2 regions of the Otoolea muris genome follow, and region 2 is predicted to be linked to the other one. Evidence: predicted binding sites of a transcription regulator. Region 2 holds the regulator's gene; the other holds the start of a gene.
The links. The regulator Rex, encoded in region 2, represses fermentation and respiration genes when NADH is low (regulators of the CRP and FNR family bind a similar motif). The targets are predictions, from matches to a motif close to ATTGTTAANTANTTAACAAT.
Positions count from the first base shown of each region.

Region 1 (11,150 bases), on a different contig from region 2:
CGCTTGAGAAAGGGGTTCTTGTCTCTTTTGACCCGAACCTGCGGCCGTCCCTGTGGGGCGACGATGAGGCGATGAAGAAGGCGGTTCTGGAGTTTCTGCCGCTTGCGGATATCGTGAAGATTTCCGATGAGGAGCTGGAGTTTATCACAGGGGAGACAGAGATTGAAAAAGCGCTTGGGACGCTTTCGTCCGGGCGGGCCTGCTGTGTGGTGTACACAAAAGGAGCCGACGGAGCGGAGGTCTATGTAAGGCCAAAGGGGAGCAGCGCGGATCAGTGGACCCGGGCAGAGGCTCCGGGCTTCCGGGTGGAGGCGCGGGATACAACTGGGGCCGGGGATTCCTTTATCGGGGCGTTTTTGTTCTGTATTCTGAGGGACAGGACGGCGGATCCGGGCGCCCTGAGCGCGGACACGCTGACAGGGTATCTGGAGTTTGCCAATGCCTATGCGGCCTATACGACGACCCGCGAGGGCGCTCTGGCGGCCATGGCGGATGCAAAGCAGATGGAAGAATGGCTTGTGTTTTGTAAAAATATGTAGTAAAATCAGATGCGGCGGCGGTTTCGGAAGGGATCGTTACCGCATTTTTTTATTAAAAATAAGGAGAGGAGATAATGGGAAGAGAAAAATTTTCGTCGCGTCTGGGATTTATTCTGATTTCCGCGGGCTGTGCCATCGGCCTGGGAAATGTGTGGAGGTTTCCGTATATTGTGGGCCAGTACGGGGGCGCCGCCTTTGTGCTTATCTATGCGGCCTTTCTTGTGCTTCTCGGTCTTCCGATCATCGTCATGGAGTTTGCCGTGGGGCGCGCCAGCCAGAAGAGCGCGGCGCTTTCCTTTGACGTGCTGGAGCCGAAGGGGAGTAAGTGGCATATTGAAAAATGGTTTGCGATGGCGGGAAATTACCTTTTGATGATGTTTTACACCACGGTCGCAGGCTGGTTATTCTTATATTTTGTCAAAATGGCGGCCGGCGATTTTACCGGGCTTGACGCTGACGGCGTAGCCGGCGAGTTTGGCCGGATGCTTGATAACCCGGCCCTGATGACGTGCTTTATGGTTTTCTGCGTGATTGCCTGCTTCTCCGTGTGCGCCATGGGCCTTCAGAGCGGCGTGGAAAAGATCACAAAGGTGATGATGGTAAGCCTTCTGGCCCTGATGCTTGTGCTGGCTTTTAACTCCGTGCGGATGGAGGGCGGAAAACCGGGCCTGGAATTCTATTTAAAACCGGATTTTTCCAAAATCAGGGAGGCCGGTATCGGAGAGGTGGTTTTCGCCGCCCTGGGGCAGTCCTTTTTCACACTGAGCATCGGCATCGGCGCGCTGGCTATTTTCGGAAGCTATATCGGCAAGGAGCGCAGTCTGACCGGGGAGGCGGTCAATGTGATGGTGTTAGACACCTTCGTGGCTTTTATGGCCGGCCTTATCATCTTCCCGGCGTGCTTTGCCTACGGGATCGAACCGGGACAGGGCCCGAGCCTGATTTTCATTACCCTGCCGAATGTATTTAACCACATGGCAGGCGGCCGGTTCTGGGGAACCTTATTCTTCCTCTTTATGTCCTTTGCCGCCGCGTCCACGGTCATTGCAGTCTTCCAGAATATTGTGTCCTTCGCCACGGATCTCACGGGCTGTTCCGTCAAAAAGGCGGTTTTGGCCAACATGGTATTGATCATCCTTCTCTCCATGCCCTGTGTGCTGGGCTTTAATGTGTGGGGGTTCATCGCTCCCTTCGGAGAGGGCTCTACGGTTCTCGACCTGGAGGACTTCCTGGTGAGCAACAATCTTCTGCCGCTGGGGAGCCTGGCGTATCTGCTGTTCTGCACCAGCCGGTATGGATGGGGGTATGAGGCGTTCATGACCGAGGCCAACACAGGGGCCGGAATGAAATTCCCGCGCTGGGCCAGGGCGTATGTGTCGTATGTGATTCCGGTGGTGGTGCTGATCATATTTGCGCAGGGATACTGGACGAAATTCTTTTAAATGTACCGCGGGGGGACCGGGATCGCGAAGGGGCCGCCGGCGTCAGGTTCTATATCCAAAGGAACCCGTAGAAAACCGCCGGCGCTTAGCGAGGTCTTTTCGAGCTTAGTGTCCGCTGCGTTTTTCACTGAGCGGAAGCGGGGTTTTGTGGGATAGATGTTCTGCCGCGGGCGGCCCCCTCACGCATCTCCCCCGCCCGCATCCAAACCATCCGCAGCATTTCAAAAATAAATTTTGTATTAATTTTTATACAAAATTCCGTCTAAGATCTTAAATTTCCCAATTGTTAAAAAGATTCCACTATGATATACTATACGCGATAGCTTCTGCCCTCTTTATGTGACAAAAATTTCACAAAATGTTTCATAAATCGGGGAAGAAAATCAAACTAGAGAAAGAGGGTTTAATTGATGGGTTTGGCTACATTTATAGGCGGCATTCATCCATACGAGGGAAAAGAACTGTCTGAGGATAAACCAATCAAGGTTCTTGCCCCCTTAAAGGGCGAGGAGATGGTTTATCCGCTGTCCCAGCATATCGGCGCGCCCGCGAAACCGCTGGTGGGCAAGGGCGATCGCGTGCTGAGAGGCCAGATCATCGCAGAGGCCGGGGGCTTTATTTCTGCGAATGTTCTGAGTTCTGTTTCCGGTACTGTGAAAGGGATCGAGCCGAGACTGGTTGCCAATGGAGCGATGGTTCAGTCAATCATCGTGGAGAACGACGGCGAGGAGGAAGCGATTGAGGGTTTTGGCGAGGAGAGGGATTACACGAAGCTCTCCAAGCAGGAGATCCGCGATATCATCAAGGCGGCCGGTATTGTGGGCCTTGGCGGCGCGGGATTCCCGACGCATGTGAAGCTCACTCCCAAGGACGAGGCGGCGATTGACCATGTGATCGTCAACGGAGCGGAGTGCGAGCCGTTTCTGACCAGCGACTACCGGATGATGATGGAGCGGCCGGAGGAGATTATCGGGGGACTGAAGGTGATCCTTTCGCTGTTTGACAATGCAAAGGGGATTATCGGCATTGAAAACAACAAGCCGGAGGCGATTAAGAAGCTGACGGAGATGGTGAAGGATGAGCCGAGGATTGAGGTTTGCCCGCTTCTCACGAAGTACCCGCAGGGCGGCGAGCGCACGCTGATCTACGCGGTGACAAAGCGGGAGATCAATTCCACGATGCTGCCGGCGGACGCGGGCTGCGTGGTTGACAATATCGACACCGTGGCTGCGATCTACAATGCGGTGTGCAGGTCCATTCCGCTGCAGAGAAAGATCATCACCGTGACGGGGGACGCGGTTACGAACCCGCAGAACTTTGAGGTGCGCCTGGGCACGGATTACAAGAGGCTTCTGGAGGCGGCCGGCGGCTTTAAGGACGGCAAAGAGCCGGAGAAGATGATTTCCGGCGGGCCGATGATGGGCCAGGCGTTATTCAGCCTTGATTTCCCGGTTGCCAAGACTTCCTCGGCGCTGACGACCTTCTCAAAGGATCAGGTTGCGGCCATGGAGCCGACGCCGTGCATCCGCTGCGGAAAGTGCGTGGAGGTATGTCCGGAGCACCTGGTTCCCCAGCTTATGATGGACGCGGCGGAGCGCCATGATATGGAGCGCTTCCAGGCATTGAGCGGCATGGAGTGCGTGGAGTGCGGCTGCTGCGCCTTTACCTGCCCGGCCAAGAGGCCGCTGACGCAGGCGTTTAAGGAGCTTAGAAAGGCCGTGGCGGCAAGCCGCAGAAAGTAGGGGGTGTGAAGAAATGGGAAAATTATTTAACGTATCGTCATCACCTCACGTAAGGAGCGCCCACACGACCCAGGCGATCATGCTGGATGTGGCCATTGCGATGCTTCCTGCAAGTATTTACGGTGTATGGCAGTTTGGGATCCATGCGCTGCTGGTTCTGATTGCGACCGTGGCAGCCTGTGTGGTTTCCGAGTATGTATTTGAAAAAGTGATGAAGAAACCGATCACCATTATGGACGGGAGCGCCCTGGTGACGGGTATGATTCTGGCGCTGAATATGCCTCCGCAGATTCCGATCTGGATTCCCATGCTTGGCGGCGTGTTCGCGATCATTATTGTAAAGCAGATGTACGGCGGGCTGGGCCAGAACTTTATGAATCCGGCTCTGGCGGCCAGATGTTTCCTTTTGATTTCCTTTGCGGGAAAGATGACGACCTTCTCCGAGCCGCACTCTGACGCGGTGGCCAGCGCGACGCCGATGGCGATGTTAAAGGCAGGGGAGCAGGTGGATGTGGGCGCCATGTTCATCGGTAATATTTCCGGAACGATCGGCGAGGTTTCCGTGATTGCGCTTCTGATCGGCGCGGCTTACCTGGTGTACAGAAAGGTGATTTCCCTGCGGATTCCGCTTACATACATTGCGACCGTGGCCGTGTTTGCGGCTCTGTGCAGCGGCTTTGACATGACCTACGTGGCGGCTCATTTATGCGGCGGCGGCCTGATGTTCGGCGCATTCTTCATGGCCACAGACTATGTTACAAGCCCGATCACGCCGAAGGGGCAGTACGTGTTCGGCGTGGCCTTAGGTCTTCTGACCGCGCTGTTCCGTATCTTTGGCGGATCGGCAGAGGGCGTGTCCTATGCGATTATTTTCTGTAACATCCTGGTTCCGCTGATCGAGAAGTACACCCTTCCGATTGCTTTTGGTAAGAAGGGAGGTAAAAAATAATGGCAGGTAAATCCGGATTTGTAAAGGACGCCATGACCCTGTTTGCAATCACCCTGATCGCGGGCGTTGCGCTGGGCGGCGTGTATGAAGTGACAAAGGGCCCCATCGAGCAGGCCACGATCGCGGCGAACAATGCGACCTACAAGGAGGTATTTGCCGAAGCGCAGTCTTTTGAGGAGATCGCGGACGCGGATCTGGGGGGCTGCAACGCAGGGCTGGCGGCCAGCGAGTTCGGCAATGTGGGCATTGAGTCCGTTATGGCGGCAAAGGATGCGTCCGGCGCAGACATCGGCCTGGTGGTGAACTCTTATTCCAATGACAGCTACGGCGGCAAGGTGGGAATCTCCGTGGGCCTTAAGGAGGACGGCAGCATCACAGCCATCGGCATCCGTGAGACGAGCGACACGCCGGGCCTGGGACTTAAGGCCAAGGACGCGCCGTTTAAGGATCAGTATATCGGAAAGACGGCGGAAAAGCTTTCCGTGACGAAGTCCGGCAATGCGGGCGACGCGGAGATCAACGCCATCAGCGGCGCGACCATCACGTCCGACGCGGTGACGAACGCGGTCAACGCGGCCCTGTATTATCAGCAGAATTATGCAAATTAACAGGAGGTGGGAAGCATGAACAAAAATATGGAACGTTTATATAACGGCATTATCAAAGAAAACCCAACCTTCGTGTTAATGTTAGGTATGTGCCCGACCCTGGCGGTTACGACCTCCGCCATCAACGGTATCGGCATGGGGCTTTCCACAACAGCCGTTTTGGTATTTTCTAACTTTATTATTTCGCTTCTGCGAAATATCATCCCGGACCGCGTGCGTATTCCGGCGTATATTGTAGTGATTGCCAGCCTTGTTACGGTTGTGCAGCTTCTGATTCAGGGATTTCTGCCCTCGCTTTACTCTGCGCTGGGCATTTATATCCCCCTGATCGTGGTAAACTGTATCATCCTTGGCCGCGCGGAGTCGTATGCGGCGAAGAATGATCCGATCTCTTCCGCGTTTGACGGTATCGGCATGGGCCTCGGCTTTACAATTGCCTTAACCTGCATCGGCCTTTTCCGTGAGCTTCTGGGCGCCGGCGCGGTGTTCGGCCAGCAGATTATCCCGGAGGATTACCATATCTCCATTTTCATCCTGGCGCCGGGCGCATTCTTCGTGCTGTCCATCCTGACCGCGCTGCAGAACAAGTTCAAAGCGCCGTCTGCGACAAACGGTTCCGCTCCGAAGTCCAGCGCGCTGGTGTGCGGCGGAAACTGTGCTTCCTGCATGGGCGCTGCCTGTGCGGAGAACCACTTAAAGCTTGCTGAAAAGGCGGCCGAGGAGGCGGCGAAGGCGGCTGCGGCCAAGAAAGCGGCGGCAGAGAAGGCCCTGGCGGCCAAGAAGGCGGCTGAGGCGGCGAAAGCGGCTGAAGCCGGCAAAACGGAATAAGGAGGAATGGGAAAATGAAAGAATTGCTTTTAATTGCCATCGGTTCCGCCCTGGTAAATAATGTTGTACTCAGCCAGTTCCTTGGCCTGTGCCCGTTCCTTGGCGTTTCCAAGAAGGTAGAGACGTCTGCCGGCATGGGCGCGGCTGTTATCTTTGTTATCACGATCGCCTCCGCTGTGGCGAGCCTGATCTATGATTTTATCCTGGAGCCGAGCGGTATGGCCTATTTGCAGACGATCGTGTTTATCCTCGTTATCGCGGGCCTGGTACAGTTTGTGGAGATGTTCTTAAAGAAGAACATGGTTTCCCTTTATGAGTCTCTGGGCGTGTACCTTCCGCTGATTACGACGAACTGCGCCGTTCTGGGCGTGGCTCTGACCAATGTAACCAAGGCTTATAATTTTATTCAGAGCGTTGTGAACGGCATCGGTATTTCCGTTGGATTTACGATTGCCATCATCCTGCTTGCAGGCGTGCGCGAGCGCATTGAGCACAACGACGTTCCTTATAACTTCCAGGGATCCCCGATCGTGCTGATCACGGCAGGCCTTATGTCAATTGCATTTTTCGGATTTTCCGGATTAATTTAAAGGGGGAAACGGAGGATGAATATTACTGGTATTATCATTGCGGCCGTTATCGTGGGCGTGACCGGCATCATCGTCGGCATGCTCTTAGGCGTGGCCAGCGAGAAGTTTAAAGTTGAGGTAGATGAAAAAGAGGTTCTTGTCAGAGCGGAGCTGCCGGGAAACAACTGCGGCGGCTGCGGCTTCCCGGGCTGTGACGGCCTTGCAAAGGCGATCGCGCAGGGGACGGCGGCTGTAGACGCCTGTCCGGTAGGCGGCGCGCCTGTGGGGGCGAAGATCGCGGCCATCATGGGCGTTGAGGCCGGCGGCAGCGAGAAGAAGGTGGCTTTTGTAAAGTGTAAGGGCACCTGCGATAAGACGAGGACGCAGTACAACTACTATGGAATCAAGGACTGTAAGATGGCCGGCGTGGTTCCGGGCGCGGGCGACAAAGCCTGCTCCTATGGATGTATGGGATTTGGCTCCTGCGTGGCGGCCTGTCAGTTTGATGCGATCCATGTGGTGGACGGCATTGCGGTGGTGGATAAGGAGAAGTGCGTGGCCTGCGGCAAATGTGTGGCGGCCTGCCCGCAGCACCTGATTGACCTTGTACCGTATAAGGCGGAGCATCTGGTGCAGTGTAACTCCCACGATAAGGGACCGGCTGTGAAGGCGAAGTGCGACAATGGATGTATTGGGTGTACGCTCTGCACGAAGCAGTGTGAGTTTGACGCGATCCATATGGATAACAATGTGGCTGTGATTGATTACGAGAAGTGTACGAACTGCGGTAAGTGCGCGGCGAAGTGCCCGGCGAAGATTATTCTGTAAGCGTGCGCGGGGGATTTGTTGTGAAGGGGGCCGCCGGCGGCGGGCTGTGGATCGCAAATCTCAGGCTGCATGAAATGAGTAGGTTTAAAATTCGCTTTTGAGTTATGAAAAAGCAGACGGCAAAATGCGTGGTGACGCCTGAGTGTGTCATGGGCGTGGGTTGCCGTCTGTTTTTTCATTATAGAGGAGTGTGTCAGCAGGCGTGCAGAGGGCGCGGATAGCGGGCGTTTTTTACTCGCGAATTAATGCAATGCTGTAGCAGGCTGTCTGAATGGTTATACTCTGGAACAGGGAGGGGAGATGTATGCTGTCAGTTGCCGTGTGCGACGATGCGGTTTTGGAATGCGCGGATCTGGCGAGGCGGATCCGGGAGGTATTGGGGCGGGAGGGGATCGGCGCGGCTGTGAAGCGGTTTTTTGCGGGCCGGGATCTGCTGGAGGCCGGGGAGGCGTTTGATCTGGTTTTTCTGGATATCCGTATGCCGGGCATGGACGGGATGGAGCTGGCGAAGCGGCTGCGCGGGAAACAGCCTGATATGATGCTGATCTTTGTCACGTCTGCGAGCGAGTATGTGTTTGAGGCGTATGATGTGGAGGCGTTTCATTATCTTGTGAAGCCTGTTTCCGAGGAGAAGCTGCGGGAGGTTCTTTTGCACGCGGCGGGGAAGATTTGCGGAAGGGAGGAGGCGGGGTATCTGCTGGTTTCGTCGAAGAAAGGGACCGGGAAGGTGAGGCTTAAGGATATTGTGTATATGGAGGCCAGGGGGAGGCTGGTGGATATCCACTGTATGCAGGAGACGGTGACGGTTTCGGAGGCGCTGGGACGGCTGGAGGAGAAGCTTGCGGGGCGGGATTTTTTCCGCTGCCATAAGGGGTATCTGATTAATCTGCGGTTTGTGGATGGTTTTCAGAAAACGCAGATTATGATGGAGAATGGGGATGTTGTCCTGCTGGCCAGGAGGCGGTATGATGATTTTGCCAGGGAAATCCTGAAATTTATGAAGCGGGAGGGCGGTATTCTGTGAGTGTGGATCTGCGGGTAAATGATCCGGCTGTGTGGTTTTTGGCGGGGAAATATGCGGCCTGGGCATTCTTTTATGGCTTGGAGATATTTACGGCGCTGCGCATCCAGGAGGGATTTTTCCGCCCTGCGCGGGTATCTGCAGAGGCAAACCGGGCGCGGTGCCTGACGCTTTTGTTCGCGTTTTTTTTGCTGGCGGATGCGCTGGGGAAGCTGGCCGGCAATTATCTGTTGTTTGCGGTTTTAAGGCAGGCGGCTTTTTTGTTTGTGTGTACGGCTTTTTTTGCGGGAAAGACATGGATGAAGCTGTTTACGGCCGCTATGCTGCTGGCTGTGATGGATTTTTCCTGGAACGGGCTGGAGGCGGCCTTATCGGCGGCGCGCCTGGTTTTGTTTCACAGCCGGAGCGAGATGGCGCTGATGCTCGCCTCCTGCCTGTCGTACCTCGGCGCGGCGGGAGCCCTGCGGGCGAGTTTCAGGCGGCTGAAATTAAAGATGGAGATGTTTTCGCCGCGCTGCGCGAAGGCGATGCTGATCCCTGTATGCGTACTGCTGTTTTTGACGGATGTGGTGAATTTCGGCGCCAGCCGGGGCGTTTCCATGGTGTCGGATGTCAATGGGGAGGCGTACTGGGATCCGTATTTGAATGAGTTGTTTACTCATTTAGGATGTATGGTGCTGGCAATTTTAAGTATTACAGTTGTATTATGTCTGGCAGACGCGATGAACCGGACGATGCAGTATGAGGTGTCAGAGCAGGTGCACCGGGCGAAGGCGGCGCATTATCAGGCGCTTTTGAAGGAGCGCAGGGAGCAGGCGGGGCTGCGGCATGACATGAGGAATCATTTTATTGCTGTGTCAGGGCTGTTAAAGAAGCGGGACTACGAAAGGCTGGAGCAATATGTGGAACGGCTGTGCGAGAGCGGCGGACTGACGGACGGGGAGATACGGACCGGGAACCCGGCGGTGGACGCGATTGTGAATTTGAAGCGGCGCGAGGCGCGGGAGATGGGGATTGCCTTTGCGTGCGATATGAATCTGGCGGGACTGGCGGGGATTGAGGACTTTGATCTCTGTATTCTGCTGGGAAATCTCCTGGATAATGCGATCCACGCCCAGAGCCGGGTGGAGGAGGGGAGACGGCGCATCGCCGTGCGGGCGGAGATCGTGAAGCGGTATGCGGTGTTTGAGATCCGCAATGCGCTGGGGGAGGGGGAAGATAAAACGGGGTTTGGGGAAGAACGGTATGGGATTGGGCTGATGAATGTGCAGCAGATTGTGGAGCGGAATGGGGGGATTTTGGATATTGCGGCAAGGGACGGGGAGTTTTTTGTGTCGGTGATGATGGAGGCGGGGCATGGGGCGTTGTGACTTTTGCTGCGCTGCACGCACAAAAAACACTTAGCGGAATACTGCCCGTGAATCGTAACCGCGGATCCATACAGCCCTGCGCATTGTTTTTCAATCATGCTTTACACGTCATCTGCTTATCTGGTACAATGAATGTGTCATAATAAAAACGTATTTTTCAGAAAGAGGTGTATGATATGCCAAGTGCAGCAGGCATTATCAGGGACTCGATTATAGAGTTTTCAAGGTTACAAAATTGGATGCAGTCTGTCAAAGATAAAGATCCGGCGACCTATCAGTCCATGCATGAAAGGTATATTGAACTGAAGGTTACATTAGTAAGTTTAGGCGTAAATTTAACAGAGCTCGATCGGATAAAAGATTAGCGCGCCAGTCCATTAGTACAGCGCGCGGCGCCTGACCGTATATGACAGAAATCAGGCCGTTTGTTCCCGCATGGTTAAACAAAAACTTTTTTGGCCGAAGAAACCGTTATGATATCTGTGCATTCCCGGATTCTCACAGCGCCTGCCTTTGCGGCTGATGTTCCGGGAGTCTGGAAAAAGGAGGTTTTTTATGAAAGCAGGAACTATGAACGGCCTGATCGGCGCGAATATGAATGTGAAGCTGGCAGAGACGCCGATGCGCGTGTACAGCGAGGCAGAGGCAAAGGGCGATACAGGGGCCATGGAACGCGCCATGGGGTATGCGGAGGAATTTTCGCAGAAGGCAAAGGAGTGCAGCGACGAGGCGAAGGAAGCGATGAAAAGCGAGGTAAAGGAGGAGAAAAAGGAGCAGGAGGCCCTGATCGAACGGCGCAGGGAGGAAGCGGCGGCGCGGCGCGGCGAGACATCCGGGAGACTTCCGGAGCCGGTGGATACGGCTGAGATCAGCGAGGAGGGAAAGAAGGCTTCACAAGGAGCGGCAGCGCCCGCAGGAACCGGCGCAGGCGGGCCGGCCGCGGCGGATATCGCGAAGACGTATACGGAGAGCGGAGGCGCGGTGGATATGCAGGCCGCAGAGCCGCAGATCTGCGTGAAAGCCTGACAGCTTAGTTAAGCGAAGTGAGCGATTGCGATGTGTTGTTGTCGTGAGAGGGCCGCTATCGTCAGATTCTAAATCCGTAAGGAACCCCGCTCCCGCTCGGAGAAAAGCGCAGCGGAAGCAGGGTTTTGCCGGATACAGGAGCTGGCGACGGCGGCCCCCTCACAATGAACCATAGCTCACATACATCTTAACTAATGCCATTGGTTCTGATTTCTGAACGGTTGCTAA
Region 1 covers NZ_CALPCY010000034.1:41,971-53,120, forward strand. Annotated here, with positions in the region: gene NFS31_RS17830 (carbohydrate kinase family protein) at 1-539, shown strand, start outside; gene NFS31_RS17835 (sodium-dependent transporter) at 614-1,981, shown strand; gene rsxC (electron transport complex subunit RsxC) at 2,392-3,723, shown strand; gene NFS31_RS17845 (RnfABCDGE type electron transport complex subunit D) at 3,737-4,672, shown strand; gene NFS31_RS17850 (FMN-binding protein) at 4,672-5,280, shown strand; gene rsxE (electron transport complex subunit RsxE) at 5,296-6,108, shown strand; gene rsxA (electron transport complex subunit RsxA) at 6,123-6,698, shown strand; gene NFS31_RS17865 (RnfABCDGE type electron transport complex subunit B) at 6,714-7,505, shown strand; gene NFS31_RS17870 (LytR/AlgR family response regulator transcription factor) at 7,810-8,529, shown strand; gene NFS31_RS17875 (sensor histidine kinase) at 8,526-9,896, shown strand; gene NFS31_RS17880 (hypothetical protein) at 10,073-10,261, shown strand; gene NFS31_RS17885 (hypothetical protein) at 10,452-10,922, shown strand; gene NFS31_RS17890 (MerR family transcriptional regulator) at 11,110-11,150, opposite strand, start outside.
Region 1: rsxC (electron transport complex subunit RsxC) is a predicted target of Rex. The motif match lies at 2,320-2,339, and genes of this name have one in related genera.

Region 2 (13,365 bases):
AAGTATGCCTTTAAGGTCAATGAGGTGATGCGCCGCTATTTTGACAGCCTGGGGATTGACTTAATTGACTTTAAACTGGAGTTTGGCCGTTTTAAGGGTCAGATTATCCTGGCGGACGAGGTTTCCCCGGATACATGCCGTCTGTGGGATAAGGAGACGCATGAAAAGCTGGATAAAGACCGCTTCAGGCGCGACATGGGCAATGTGGAGGACGCCTACCAGGAGGTATTCAGACGCCTTGGCATTGCGGACCGCGAAGAAGAAGCGAGGTAAAGGCCATGTATGACAGATATGTAAGCCCCCTTTCAGAGCGCTACGCCAGCCGTGAGATGCAGTATATTTTTTCTCCGGAAAAGAAGTTTAGGACCTGGAGGCGGCTGTGGATCGCCCTGGCGGAGACGGAGAGGGAGCTGGGGCTGCCGATCACGCGGGAGCAGCTCGACGAGCTTCGCAGCCATCAGGACGATATCAATTTCGAGGTGGCAAAGGAGCGGGAAAAAGAGGTCCGGCATGATGTGATGTCCCATGTGTACGCGTACGGCGCACAGTGTCCGAAAGCGAAGGGGATCATCCATCTGGGCGCGACGTCGTGCTATGTGGGGGACAACACGGATCTGATTATCATGTCAGAGGCCCTTTTGCTGGTGCGGAAAAAGCTGTTAAATGTGCTGCATGAGCTGGCGGGCTTTGCGGAGCGGTATAAGGCGCAGCCGACGCTGGCCTTTACGCATTTCCAGCCGGCGCAGCCGACGACCGTGGGAAAGCGGGCGACGCTCTGGATGATGGAGCTTTTGCTGGACCTTGAGGATCTGGACTATGTGCTCCACTCGCTGCGCCTGCTGGGTTCCAAGGGTACCACGGGCACGCAGGCGAGCTTCCTGGAACTGTTTGACGGGGATCATGAGAAGTGCAGGAAGCTGGATCAGCGCATTGCGGAAAAAATGGGCTTTGAGGGCTGCTATCCGGTGTCGGGGCAGACGTATTCGCGCAAGGTGGACAGCCGTGTGCTGGGCGTCCTGGCCGGGATTGCGCAGAGCGCGCACAAATTTTCCAATGATATCCGTCTGCTGCAGCATTTGAAGGAGGTGGAGGAGCCGTTTGAGAAGTCCCAGATCGGTTCCTCGGCCATGGCGTATAAGAGAAATCCCATGCGCAGCGAGCGGATGGCGTCCCTGGCGGATTATGTGATGTCCAATATGATGAATCCCATGCTGGTGGCGTCCACACAGTGGTTTGAGAGGACGCTGGACGACTCGGCCAACAAGCGCTTAAGCGTTCCAGAGGGCTTCCTGGCAGTGGACGGCATCCTGGATCTGTATCTGAATGTGGTGGACGGCCTGGTGGTGTATCCGAAGGTGATCGAAAAACGCCTCATGTCCGAGCTGCCCTTTATGGCCACGGAAAATATCATGATGGATGCAGTCAAGGCCGGCGGCGACCGGCAGGAGCTGCATGAGAGAATCCGCACGCTTTCCATGGAAGCAGGGCGCAATGTAAAGGAAAAGGGACTTGAGAATAATCTTCTGGAGCTGATAGCAGCGGATCCGGCCTTTCATTTAAGCCTTCAGGAGCTTCAGGAAGCCATGGATCCGGCCCTCTATACGGGCCGCGCGAAGGAGCAGACGGAAGAATTCCTGCGCGAGGTGATTGGGCCGGTCTTAAAGGAGAATGAGGCGCAGCTTGGGATGAAAGCGGAGATTCATGTGTGATGCTGCGGCGCGCGGTATTTACAAAAAAAGAATAAATGTACGCCCGGAATTTCACCGCGCCTGATGTTGTGAGTTTTTGGGCGTACATAGAATTCCTTAAGGAGGAAAGAGCCATGGTAAGAGCGATAGTAGGGGCGAACTGGGGAGACGAGGGCAAGGGAAAGATCACGGACATGCTTGCCAGGGAGTCGGATATTATCATCCGCTTCCAGGGAGGAAGCAATGCAGGCCATACGATTATTAATAATTATGGACGCTTTGCGCTTCATCTGCTGCCGTCAGGCGTATTTTACGACCACACGGTGAGCATTATCGGAAACGGCGTTGCGCTGAATGTTCCTTATCTGAATAATGAGCTGGAGGATCTTGTGTCAAGAGGCGTGCCTAAGCCTCGTATTCTGGTGTCGGATCGGGCGCAGCTTATGATGCCGTACCATGTGCTGTTTGATCAGTATGAGGAAGAGCGTTTGGGCGGAAAGTCCTTTGGCTCAACAAAATCGGGAATTGCCCCGTTTTATTCCGATAAATATGCGAAGATCGGCTTTCAGGTGAGCGAGCTGTTCGCGCCGGAGACCTTAAAGGAGAAGGTGGAACGCGTCTGTGAGAAGAAAAATGTGATGCTGGAGCATCTGTACCACAAGCCGCTCCTGAATCCGGACGAGATATTTGAGACGATGATGGGTTACAGGGAGATGATTGAGCCGTACGTGTGTGATGTATCCGCTTATTTAAGCGGGGCGCTTAAGGCCGGGAAGAAGATCCTGCTTGAGGGCCAGCTCGGATCGCTCAAGGATCCGGATCACGGGATTTATCCCATGGTGACGTCCTCCTCCACGCTGGCGGCCTTCGGCGCAATCGGGGCCGGCATCCCGCCGTATGAGATTACGCAGATCACGGCTGTCGTGAAGGCGTACTCGAGCGCGGTGGGCGGCGGCGCGTTTGTCAGCGAGATCTTCGGCGGCGAGGCGGATGAGTTGCGGCGCAGGGGCGGCGACAAGGGCGAATACGGCGTGACGACCGGCCGTCCGAGGCGCGTGGGCTGGTTCGACGCAGTGGCCAGCCGCTATGGCTGCCGGATTCAGGGCGCGACAGAGGCGGTTCTGACGGTTCTCGATGTGCTGGGCTATCTGGACGAACTGACACTGTGCGTGGGGTATGAGATTGACGGCGAAGTCGTGAAGGATTTCCCGGTTACGCATAAGCTGGAGAAGGCAAAACCAGTGTATAAGACCATGCCGGGCTGGAAGTGCGACATCCGCGGGATCAGGAAGTATGAGGATCTTCCGGCGGCGTGCAGGGCGTACATCGAGGAAATTGAGCGTGAGATTTGCGTTCCGATCACCATGGTTTCCAACGGGCCGGGGCGCGATGAGATCATAATGCGCGGGTAAGGCGTCAATCAGGGAGGCGTTTGGATGAGTGTAAAGGAAAGAATGCAGATGCAAAAGGGAGGCGCGGCCAGAGTCTGGCTCCGCTATCGGATCGGCGGCGGCTCTGGCGTTTTGCTACAGGCAGGAGAGGAAACGGGCGCTGGCTGCTGTTCTGCTGCCGATGGCGCTGTTCCAGATCGGATTTTCCGGTATGCTGCTGCCTGCATTAAAGATTTCTCCGGGCAGTGATCGGGAGTGGATGGGATTTTTTTACCAGCAGACAGCCCGCTATGTCCGGGATTATCCGGATGAGGTGACTGTACAGGAATGGGAAGCGATTGACGGCGTTCTGGAGTATGATAAGCTGGCAGAGGCATATAATCCCATCACCTCGGATCCGGTTAAGTTTGATGCGTACCGCAGCGAGCAGACGTGGAAAGAGCGAAAGGCGTATTTTAAGGCATGGTTTCAGCAGTTTTTGAAGCACCCCGGCGTCTATGTGGAAGCGTCCATTAACGGCTGTTATGGCTTTTTCTATCCGGGATCAAAGGAATGGTATGATTACCTGGATTTCAGCAGCGTGATCAATGAGAGGGGAAATGGTTTCTTTTGTATTTATCATCCAGAACCGTTTAAGCCGCTGAGAGAATGTTTGACGCGGGGAGAGGCCATGGCAAAGGAGCTTCCGGTGATCGGCCTGTTTTTCCGGCATGGCGTCTATGTTTTTGTGACGCTGTGGCGCGCCATGATCTTGGCGGCAGCCGGGAAATACCGCTATGCGGCGGCCCTGACGCCTTTTTTGGGCAATATACTGGTCTGCATTGTATCCCCTTATAATGCGAATACCAGATACCTGCTGCCGGTGATCTACGGGACGGGCCTTTCTGTCATGGCCGTATACTCTGCTTTTGAAAAAGGCGGTGTGCCGGCGCGCGAGGGGGAAGTGTTTAAGACAAGGGAGAAATAAATCGTGATGAAAAGAGAGAGGCGCGAAGGCGGCCGGGAGACGGGGAGCGGAAGGGAAACGGGCGGAAAGCGGACTTATACAGGGCGCTTCTTCAGGGAGCTTGATTTTAGCGGGAGAGAGGTATTTCCTCCTTCACGCATTTCAGATTTGCCTGCCTGGGTGGAATGGCTCTGCCTGGGCGCAATGCTTTTGATCGCTTATGCGACCTTTATGTATTTGGATATCACCGATACGTATGATAACTCGATCCTGTTTTTAAAGGCCATTGCACGCGGGGAGCTTCGGGGCTTTTATTCTTTTACCGTGGAGCGCGCCAGGATGTTCTGGGCAGCCAATTATGATTTTATGGTCTACATCGTGTATGGGCTTTGGAACCTGCCTGTGCTCCTGATAAGCCGGCTGCGCGGGATTGATTATCTGGACTGGAGCCTGGGGCTTTTGTAGTGCAAAACGCTGGGGATCCTTTTAACGTTTGCCAAGGCGTATCTCATCTGTAAGATTGCGCGGCTTTGCGGGACGCCGAAGAAATTTGCCGCGCTGGGATCGTTTTTGTTCTTAAGCAGCGCCGCTCTTTTTGTGATCGTCTTTGTGGTCAGCCAGGTGGACGGGTTTGCCCTGTTCCTCCTGCTGCTGGGCTTTTATTTTTACTTAAAGGGAAATGGGAAGGCATTTCTCCTGTGCTATATGATTGCCATGCCGAGCAAGATGTTTGCCGTGTTCCTTTTCCTGCCCCTGGTGCTTTTAAAGGAAAAGCGGATTCCCTGCATTTTTGCCGCCCTGGCTCTTTCATTTTCGGGAAGCATCTTCTCAAAGCTCCTGTTTGGAGCGGATCCGGCGCACCCGGCGTATATCAACGGGGAAAGGCAGCCGTTTAACCTGTTTATGCGGATCCGGTGAAACCGTTCAGGACATGTCTGCGGCATCAGGAGGGAAAAAATGAAGAAGCCAACGCTGTATATTGTGATACCGTGCTATAATGAGGAGAGTGTGCTTCCGATTACGGGGCCTTTGTTTTCAGATAAGCTGTCTGAGCTTGAGGAGGAGGAGCTGATTGCAAAGGACAGCCGGATCCTGTTTGTCAACGACGGATCAGGGGATCGAACCTGGGAGCTGATACAGGCCATGGCCGCGGCGGATCCCCGTTTTATCGGGATCTCCCAGAGCCGGAACCGCGGCCACCAGAATTCGCTGCTGGCGGGCCTGATGTATGCAAAGGATCGCTGTGACATCACGATTTCCATTGACTGCGACGGACAGGATGATTTGGATGCCATGAATGCGATGGTAAAGGCGTGGCACGACGGCTGCGAGGTGGTGTACGGCGTGCGCAGCAGCCGTAAGACGGACTCCTTTTTCAAACGGTTTACGGCCGAAGCCTTTTACCGTCTGCTGAACCGGATGGGGGTGGAGGTCGTCTTTAACCATGCGGACTACCGCCTGCTTGGAAGCCGCGTGCTGGCGGAGCTGGAGCGGTTTGAGGAGGTCAATATTTTCCTGCGCGGGATGATCCCGCTGGTAGGATTTCGCAGCACATCCGTCTACTATGAGCGCCATGAACGGCTGGCCGGGGAGAGCCATTACCCGCTCGCCAAGATGGCGGCGCTGGCTATGAACGGGATCACGAGCCTTTCGATAAAGCCTATCCGTTTTATCACCGGCTTTGGGCTTTTGGTGGCGGCCATGAGCTTTGTCGGTGTGGCATGGTCCGTCACGCAGGTCTTTTTGGGCCGCACGGTGCCGGGCTGGGGCTCAACGGTCAGCATCCTCTGCTTTTTCAGCGGGATCCAGCTTCTGGCTATGGGGATCATAGGGGAATATATCGGTAAGATCTACCTGGAGACAAAGCGCAGGCCGCGCTATATCATAAGCGAGACGACGGAGGACGGGGATGCGGTGAGGGATAAAGAAGGCGAAAAGGGTAACGGTTTGTAACAGCCTAGAGCGTGTTTGAAAAATCATTCCCGCCATCTGCATGCCCCACTTTGCGGCATATTTGTGCCAAATTCACTTAACGCAGCCCACTGCGCCGCGTTCATTTGGCCCAAATCTCCCACAAAGCGGCACGCACATCTGGCAGAAAGCATTTTTCAAACACGCTCTAGTACAGCGTTGCATTAATTTACGAGTAAAAAGCGCTTGATATTCGTGTCATCTGTGCGTCTGCGAAGCGTCGGCGTAGTGGCGCCTACGTCTAGCTTCGCAGGCGCGCAGGTTATTTGCGGTTTTTGAGGTGGCGGATCAGGAGAACAAAGGCGTAGAGGCCCACGGGAACGGCGATGGAGCAGTAGACAGACGCCATCAGAAGGTTCTGTGACAGGGGGCTGTCCATCAGGGCGAAAATGAGGGAGCAGGCGTACAGGAGGAAGAGGCATAAAGCGGCAACGGCGGCCAGTTTTCGGAATTTCATAGTGGAACCTCGCTTTCAGGGGGGATGCGTTTTATTTTTATTATACTATGAAATTGAACGGATGCGCAAGGGGGGAGGGCGTGAAGAGGCCGCCAGCGGCAGATTCTATATCCATAAGGAGCCCCGCTTCCGCTCGGAGAAAAGCGCAGCGGACGCTAAGCTCGAAAGGATCTCGCCAAGCGCCGGCGGTTTTCTACGGGTTCCTATGGATATAGAAGCTGTCGCTGGCCGCGTGACCGGCGGGCCGTGACATTAACGTATGCTTTCGCCGGGGCGTACAGGTGGCGGCTGCCTCACAACTAAAAGCTCAATACAAAACTGTCCCAGAGAAAGGAGGCGCTGATTGTGAAAATACACGTTCTACCCCGCCCTGCGCGCACATTGCTTTTGGGCGTCTGTCTGGCGCTTATTCCGGGAGTGCGTACTGGTTTTGCGCAGGCTCAGGAAGCAGCCGCCGTTTCCGCCTCGGCCGCCGGACATTGGGTCGGGGATGGGGAGGACTGGCAGTATATCCTGCCGGACGGCGCGCCTCTGGAGAGGAGCTGGCTGCACGATAACGGCCTGTGGTATTATTTCGGGAGCGACGGTTACATGAAGATTGGGAAGCACAAGATTGATTCCCATACGTATTTTTTCCGGGAGAACGGCGCCATGGCGGTCGGATGGGCTTATGATTATGAGGAGGATGTCTGGTATCACGCGGGAGAGGACGGGCGCCTCGCTAAGGGGTGGCTTCTGGCCGGGGATGCATGGTACTGGTTTAATTCCTCGTGTGAAATGTATCATGGCGGCGAGCGGATGGTCAGCGGGCATAAGTATTATTTCTTTGAAAACGGGCAGATGGCGGCGGACCAGTATGTGGGAACGGGATATTACGATGAAAACGGACTGCGGGATCGGCGCTATGACATGACGATTCAGGGAAAGCGGAGGCCGGATAAGGATGAGCAGGAGCGCATTACAAAGGCCCTGGCAGAGGCGCCCCGGGAGTGGATCCGGGCGTTTCATGAGAGCGGCTGGGAGATGATGTTTTATACGGATAAGAAGTATTTTTCAGCGCCCAGGACGGATCAGGGGATTTTTTACGTGTATCACAAGACGGATACGCATTACAGGAAGCTGAAGTTTACGAATCCGGATACGCTGGCCATGGCGTTTGGGGAGTATGTGGCCTGGGCGACGGGGAATGACGGCGATGCGAATGGCTTTATGGCGGACTATGGCCAGTACCTGGCGCAGAGCAGCATAGCCCAGCCGCTGCCCTCGTATTTTGACGGAAATATTTCCATGCAGTTCGGGCGTCTGTTTGAGAGCTTTTGCTCGGAGGAGCTGAGGGCCGATATGCGCAGGAACAGCCCGGATCTGCTGCGGTATTTGGAGCAGACGCTTAAGATTACCCGAGAGGGGAGGAAGCCGGATCTGGATGAGCTGGAATATGAGGATTTCCTTGATGAATGGGGGGCCGGGTCTGAGATAAGGGGACCGGCCGGGGATGAGAGTCTTATGGAGAAGCAGGGGCCGGGGGAGTAAATAGCCGGCTGGAGCGCGCGGGCGCCTTTTAGAAGCCTTTGGACATCAGGGGCTTTTAGGAGGCGCTTTTTTATTATCTTGAAGGGCAGAAATTTTTTGTATAATTAAGTTGAGGAAGAAGCGGATTTTAAACGGCGGGAGTTCCGTCAGAGGAATGGATGTACCAGGAGCCGGCTACTGCGCCAGCTCCTCCCATTTTTCATAAAGCGTCTCCAAAGTCTCTGTCAGCCGCTCCTTTTCCTGATTGAGTTCAATGAGCCTGGAGGGGTTTAAGTAAACGCTTTCCTCGCTTAACAGGGCGTCGATCTCCTGTCCTCTCGTCTCCAGGGCGTGTATTTCTTCTTCGGTTTTCTTTAATTCATTCTGGCGTTTGCGGATTTTCGCCTGTTCCTCCTTTTGCTGCTTCCAGTCGGTTTTTCCGGCCGGGGCTGCGGGCCGGGGCGCCGGCGCATCTGCCTTGCCGGCATCGGAAACGGGGCGGGCGGGATGCGGGCTGTCTGGGAAAGCGGGATCGTCTGCCAGCCTGGGCCGGGCCTGCGCGGCAGCCTGTTCCAGGATGTCCTTTTTTTCCAGATAGTAGTCGTAATTTCCAATATAATTGATCAGGGTCTTAAGTTTCAGATCCAGGATACGGGTCGCTGTTTTGTTGATAAAATAACGGTCATGCGATACGTAGAGCACGGTTCCGGTATAGTGCGTGAGGGCCTGCTCCAGGATTTCCTTGGAGGTGATGTCCAAATGGTTTGTGGGCTCGTCCAGGATCAGGAAATTGGCCTCGGAGAGCATGAGTTTTGCCAGAGAGACGCGTCCGCGCTCCCCGCCGCTCAGATCGCGGATCAGCTTAAATACATCATCCCCGGTAAACAGGAAGGCGGCCAGGGCGTTGCGGATCTGCGTGTTATTCATCGCAGGATACGTATCCTGCAGCTCCTGAAACAGGGTTTTATCCATGTGAAGGACCTGATGCTCCTGATCATAGTAGCCGATATGAACCTTAGATCCCAGGCGGAATTCCCCGCTGTCTTGGGGGAGAAGGCCGTTTAGGATCTTGAGGATCGTCGTTTTTCCGGTTCCGTTATTTCCGATAATGGCCACGCGCTCCCCGCGCCGGATGTCAAAATCCACGCCGGAAAACAGCGTCTGTCCGTCAAAGCTTTTTGTGAGTCCCCTGACGGCCAGCACGTCGTTCCCGCTGACGACGTTCGGCTCAAGGGTAATACTCATGCTGTCATTGACCTCCAGAGGCTTTTCAAGCACATCCATCTTAGACAGAAGCTTTTCGCGGCTCTCGGCCCGCTTGATGGATTTCTCCCGGTTAAAGGAGCGCAGCTTTGCGATGACCTCCTCCTGATGGCGTATCTCCTGCTGCTGATTTAAGTAAGCCTTCATAATATTGGCCCGGATCAGCGCCTTTTTTTCGCTGTACGCGGAATAATTGCCCTGAAAAACCGTCGCCTTTCCCTGATCCAGCTCAACGATCTTTGTGACGACCCGATCAAGGAAATAGCGGTCATGGGCCACGATCAGAACCGTGCCGGGATAATTCATCAGATACGTTTCCAGCCATGCGATGGATTCCATATCGAGATGGTTCGTCGGCTCGTCAAGGAGTATGATATCCGGCCTGGACAGAAGAAGCTTTCCCAGTGAAACGCGGGTCTTCTGGCCTCCGGAGAGCTCGCGGACCGGCTTGGAAAACTCGTCCTCCGCAAAGCCAAGGCCCTTTAACACGCCGGTGATCTCGCTCTTCCATGCATAGCCGTTCTGGAGCTCAAATTCATGGTCCAGGCGGCTGTAGGATTCCAAAAGGCGGTCAAGCTCCGGCCCCGCGGCGGATTTCATCTTAAGCTCCAGGGCGCGCAGGCGTTCCTCCAGCTCCAGTATGGGCCGCTTTACTTCCATCAGCTCGTCAAAGATCGTGCGGCTGCCGGAGATATCCTGCTGCTGCGCGAGATATCCGAGCGTCTTTCCCTTTGAGAGCGCGACGCCCCCCTCGTCCGGGAGAAGCTCCTGGGCGATGATTTTAAAAAGCGTGGACTTGCCGGCCCCGTTGATGCCGACAACGGCCGCGCGCTCGTGTTCTTCTATGTGAAATGATACGCGGGACAGGATCTGGTCCGTACCAAAGGTTTTTGAAATGTTGCTGCAAGACAGAATCATGGTTTCCTCCTGTAAAAATCGGTTGGGTAACAGGCCGGATAAGGGGCGCTGTTACGGGTCGGATTACATTATAGTATAAAAAGAAGGTATTTTCAAGGAATGTTGGGAATTACTGGCGCTCTGGCAGCCGGTATCCCGTCTGTTTCAGCACCGTGAAATTTTGGGAATTCATTTGACAATCATTTGTCATCTGTTATAATAATACTATTATGTAAACAGAGAGAGGGTGAATGAGAGCCGTGGAACAGAAGGAGATATCGAAAGCAGTGATTTCGAGGCTGCCGCGCTACTACCGCTATCTGGGAGAGCTTCTGGAGGAGGGGGTGGAGCGGATTTCCTCGAATGAGCTGAGCATCAGGATGAAAGTCACGGCATCCCAGATTCGCCAGGATTTAAATAATTTCGGTGGATTTGGCCAGCAGGGCTATGGATATAATGTGCAGTATTTATATACGGAGATCGCGAGGATCCTTGGGATTGACCGCCAGCATAATCTGATCATCATCGGGGCCGGGAATTTGGGGCAGGCGATTGCCAATTATACGAATTTCGAGCGGCGCGGGTTTATGATCAAGGGGATGTTTGATGTGAATCCGCGCCTGGTGGGCTTAGTGGTCCGCGGGGTGGAGATACGCGGGATCGAGGATCTGGAACGGTTTATCAAAGAACACGAGGTGCAGATTGCGGCGCTTACGATTCCGAAATCCAAGGCCCCGGAGGTGGCGGACCGTCTGGTGCGCGCCGGGATCAAGGCGATCTGGAATTTTGCCCACACGGATCTGCAGGTTCCGGACGATGTGGTGGTGGAGAATGTCCATTTGTCAGAGAGCCTGATGCGCCTGTCGTACCGCGTCTGCAATATGCAGGATCAGAAGGAACAGGAGCTTAAGGCCCGTGCCGGGAAGCAGGCGGGGGAATGAGATGATAGTAGGTGTGGGGACGGATCTGGTTGAGATGGATCGGATGAAAAAAGCCTGCGGCAGGGAAAGCTTTTTGAAGCGGATCTACACAGAGGAGGAGCGCCGGCAGGCCGGGAAGCGGATTTCCCGCCTGGCCGGCGATTTTGCCGTTAAGGAGGCGGTCGCCAAGGCGCTGGGGACCGGTTTTCGCGGCTTTGGGCCGGAGTGTATTGAGGCGCTGCGGGATCCGCTCGGAAAGCCGTATGTCCGTCTGTACGGAAGGGCCGGGGAGCTGGCGGAGGAGCTTGGCATTGATGAGTTTCATGTCTCTGTCACGAATACGGCGCAGTATGCGGCCGCGTTTGTGGTGGGAGAGGGGAGAAGGGCTGGTAGGAGGAACAGCGATGAGACGTTTGGTAACAGGCGAGCAGATGAAGGAGATTGACAGTTATGCGATCCATACCATAGGGATCCCGTCCATGGTGCTTATGGAACGGGCGGCGCTCTGTGTGGCGGATGAGATGGAGCAGGCGTTTTCCCGGACGTTTGGACGCGGGCTCTGCACGGCGAAGACGGCCGTATTCTGCGGGACAGGGAACAACGGGGCGGACGGCGCGGCGATTGCGCGGATCCTTCATCTGCGCGGATGCAGTGTATTTCTTGTGACAGTGGGGGATCGGAGCCGCTGGACGCCGGAGCTGCGCAGCCAGATCGCGATTGCGCGCAACCTGGGAATTCCTGTGAGGCGTTTTGAGGAGCCGGGAGAGAGGAATGATTCGTTTGACGCGGCGGTTGACGCGCTGTTTGGGGTCGGGCTTTCCAGGGAGGTGGAGGGGAGCTTCCGGGAGGCGATCCGTTTCTTCGACTCTGCGCGCCCCGGTTTTACGGTGGCTGTGGATATCCCGTCCGGTATCCATTCCGGGACAGGGGCTGTGCTGGGGGCGGCGGTGCGCGCGGATCTGACCGTGACCTTTGGCTATGAGAAGGCCGGGACGGCCCTGTATCCGGGACGCGGCTTTGCGGGGCGCGTCTTTGTGGCGGACATCGGCTTTCCGCCGTACGACCGCTATACGGGGCGGCGGTATTTCTGCTATGAGGAAAAGGATATGGCCCAGATTCCGAAACGGCGGGCGGAGGCGCATAAGGGGACGTATGGAAAGGTGCTGATTGCGGCGGGCAGCGAGGGGATGTGCGGCGCGGCGTATTTAAGCGCCCTGGCGGCTTACAGGATGGGGGCCGGGCTGGTTAAAATTTTAACAGTTAAAAGCAATGCGCAGGCATTACAGACGCTTCTGCCGGAGGCGATCCTTACGCTCTATTCGCCGGAGGAGGCGGACCGTGAGCCGGAGGTCTTTAAGGAGCTCGTGGAGCAGGAATGCGCGTGGGCCAGCGTGATTGTGCTGGGGCCGGGCCTTGGAAAGGGGCGGTATGTGGAACAGCTTGTACAGCATGTGCTGTTATCCGCCTATGTCCCGATCATTGTGGACGCGGACGGCTTAAACGCAGTCGCGGATTACCCGTATCTGGCGGATTACCTGACGGAAAATGTGATTATCACGCCGCACCCGGGGGAGATGGCGCGTCTGACAGGGCAGGAGATTGCAAAACTTCGGGAAGATCTGGCCGAAGCGGCGGTCCGCTACAGCGAGGAGCGCGGCGTGACCTGTGTCTTAAAGGATGCGGCTACGGTGACGGCGCGGCGCGACGGCGCGGTTTACATCGGGAACAGCGGGACCGCGGCCATGGCCAAGGCCGGATCGGGCGATGTGCTGGCCGGAACCATCGCGGGCCTGATTGCGCTGGGCTTTCCGGAGGACGAGGCGGCTTCCTTTGGCGTGTGGCTGCACGGGCGGGCCGGAAGCCGCGCGGCGGAAAAATCGGGCGAGCACGGCCTGCTGGCGAGCGAGACGGCAAACGCCCTTTTAGAGCGTATTTGAAACATCATTCCCGCCCATGCGGGCATACATACAGGGATAGAAGATTCAGGGAGGAAGAAGATGGAAGCACCGTACAGCCGGATTTATGCGGAAATAAATCTGGACAATGTGGTTAAAAATGTGGAGGCCATGGCGGCCGGCCTTCCGGAGGGGACGCGCATCATCGGCGTTGTGAAGGCGGACGGATACGGGCACGGCTCCGTGCCGGTGGCCAGGGCCATTGACCCTTATGTGTGGGGCTATGCGGTGGCGGCCCTGGAGGAAGGGGTGCTCCTGCGCCGGCATGGGATAAAAAAGCCGATCCTGGTGCTGGGAAACGCGCCGGCGCGCCAGCTTGCGGATTTTTTGAGATACGATATCCGCCCGTCGCTGTTTCAGCTCTCCAA
Region 2 covers NZ_CALPCY010000008.1:46,365-59,729, forward strand. Annotated here, with positions in the region: gene purC (phosphoribosylaminoimidazolesuccinocarboxamide synthase) at 1-273, shown strand, start outside; gene purB (adenylosuccinate lyase) at 279-1,709, shown strand; gene NFS31_RS07100 (adenylosuccinate synthase) at 1,823-3,100, shown strand; gene NFS31_RS07105 (hypothetical protein) at 3,125-3,328, shown strand; gene NFS31_RS07110 (DUF6020 family protein) at 3,261-4,046, shown strand; gene NFS31_RS07115 (hypothetical protein) at 4,050-4,490, shown strand; gene NFS31_RS07120 (hypothetical protein) at 4,596-4,943, shown strand; partial or broken gene NFS31_RS27415 (glycosyltransferase family 2 protein) at 4,983-5,462, shown strand; partial or broken gene NFS31_RS27420 (DUF6783 domain-containing protein) at 5,796-6,077, opposite strand; partial or broken gene NFS31_RS27425 (DUF6783 domain-containing protein) at 6,054-6,164, shown strand; gene NFS31_RS07130 (hypothetical protein) at 6,259-6,453, opposite strand; gene NFS31_RS07135 (N-acetylmuramoyl-L-alanine amidase family protein) at 6,799-7,983, shown strand; gene abc-f (ribosomal protection-like ABC-F family protein) at 8,158-10,143, opposite strand; gene NFS31_RS07145 (redox-sensing transcriptional repressor Rex) at 10,383-11,063, shown strand; gene acpS (holo-ACP synthase) at 11,065-11,487, shown strand; gene NFS31_RS07155 (NAD(P)H-hydrate dehydratase) at 11,447-12,979, shown strand; gene alr (alanine racemase) at 13,040-13,365, shown strand, end outside.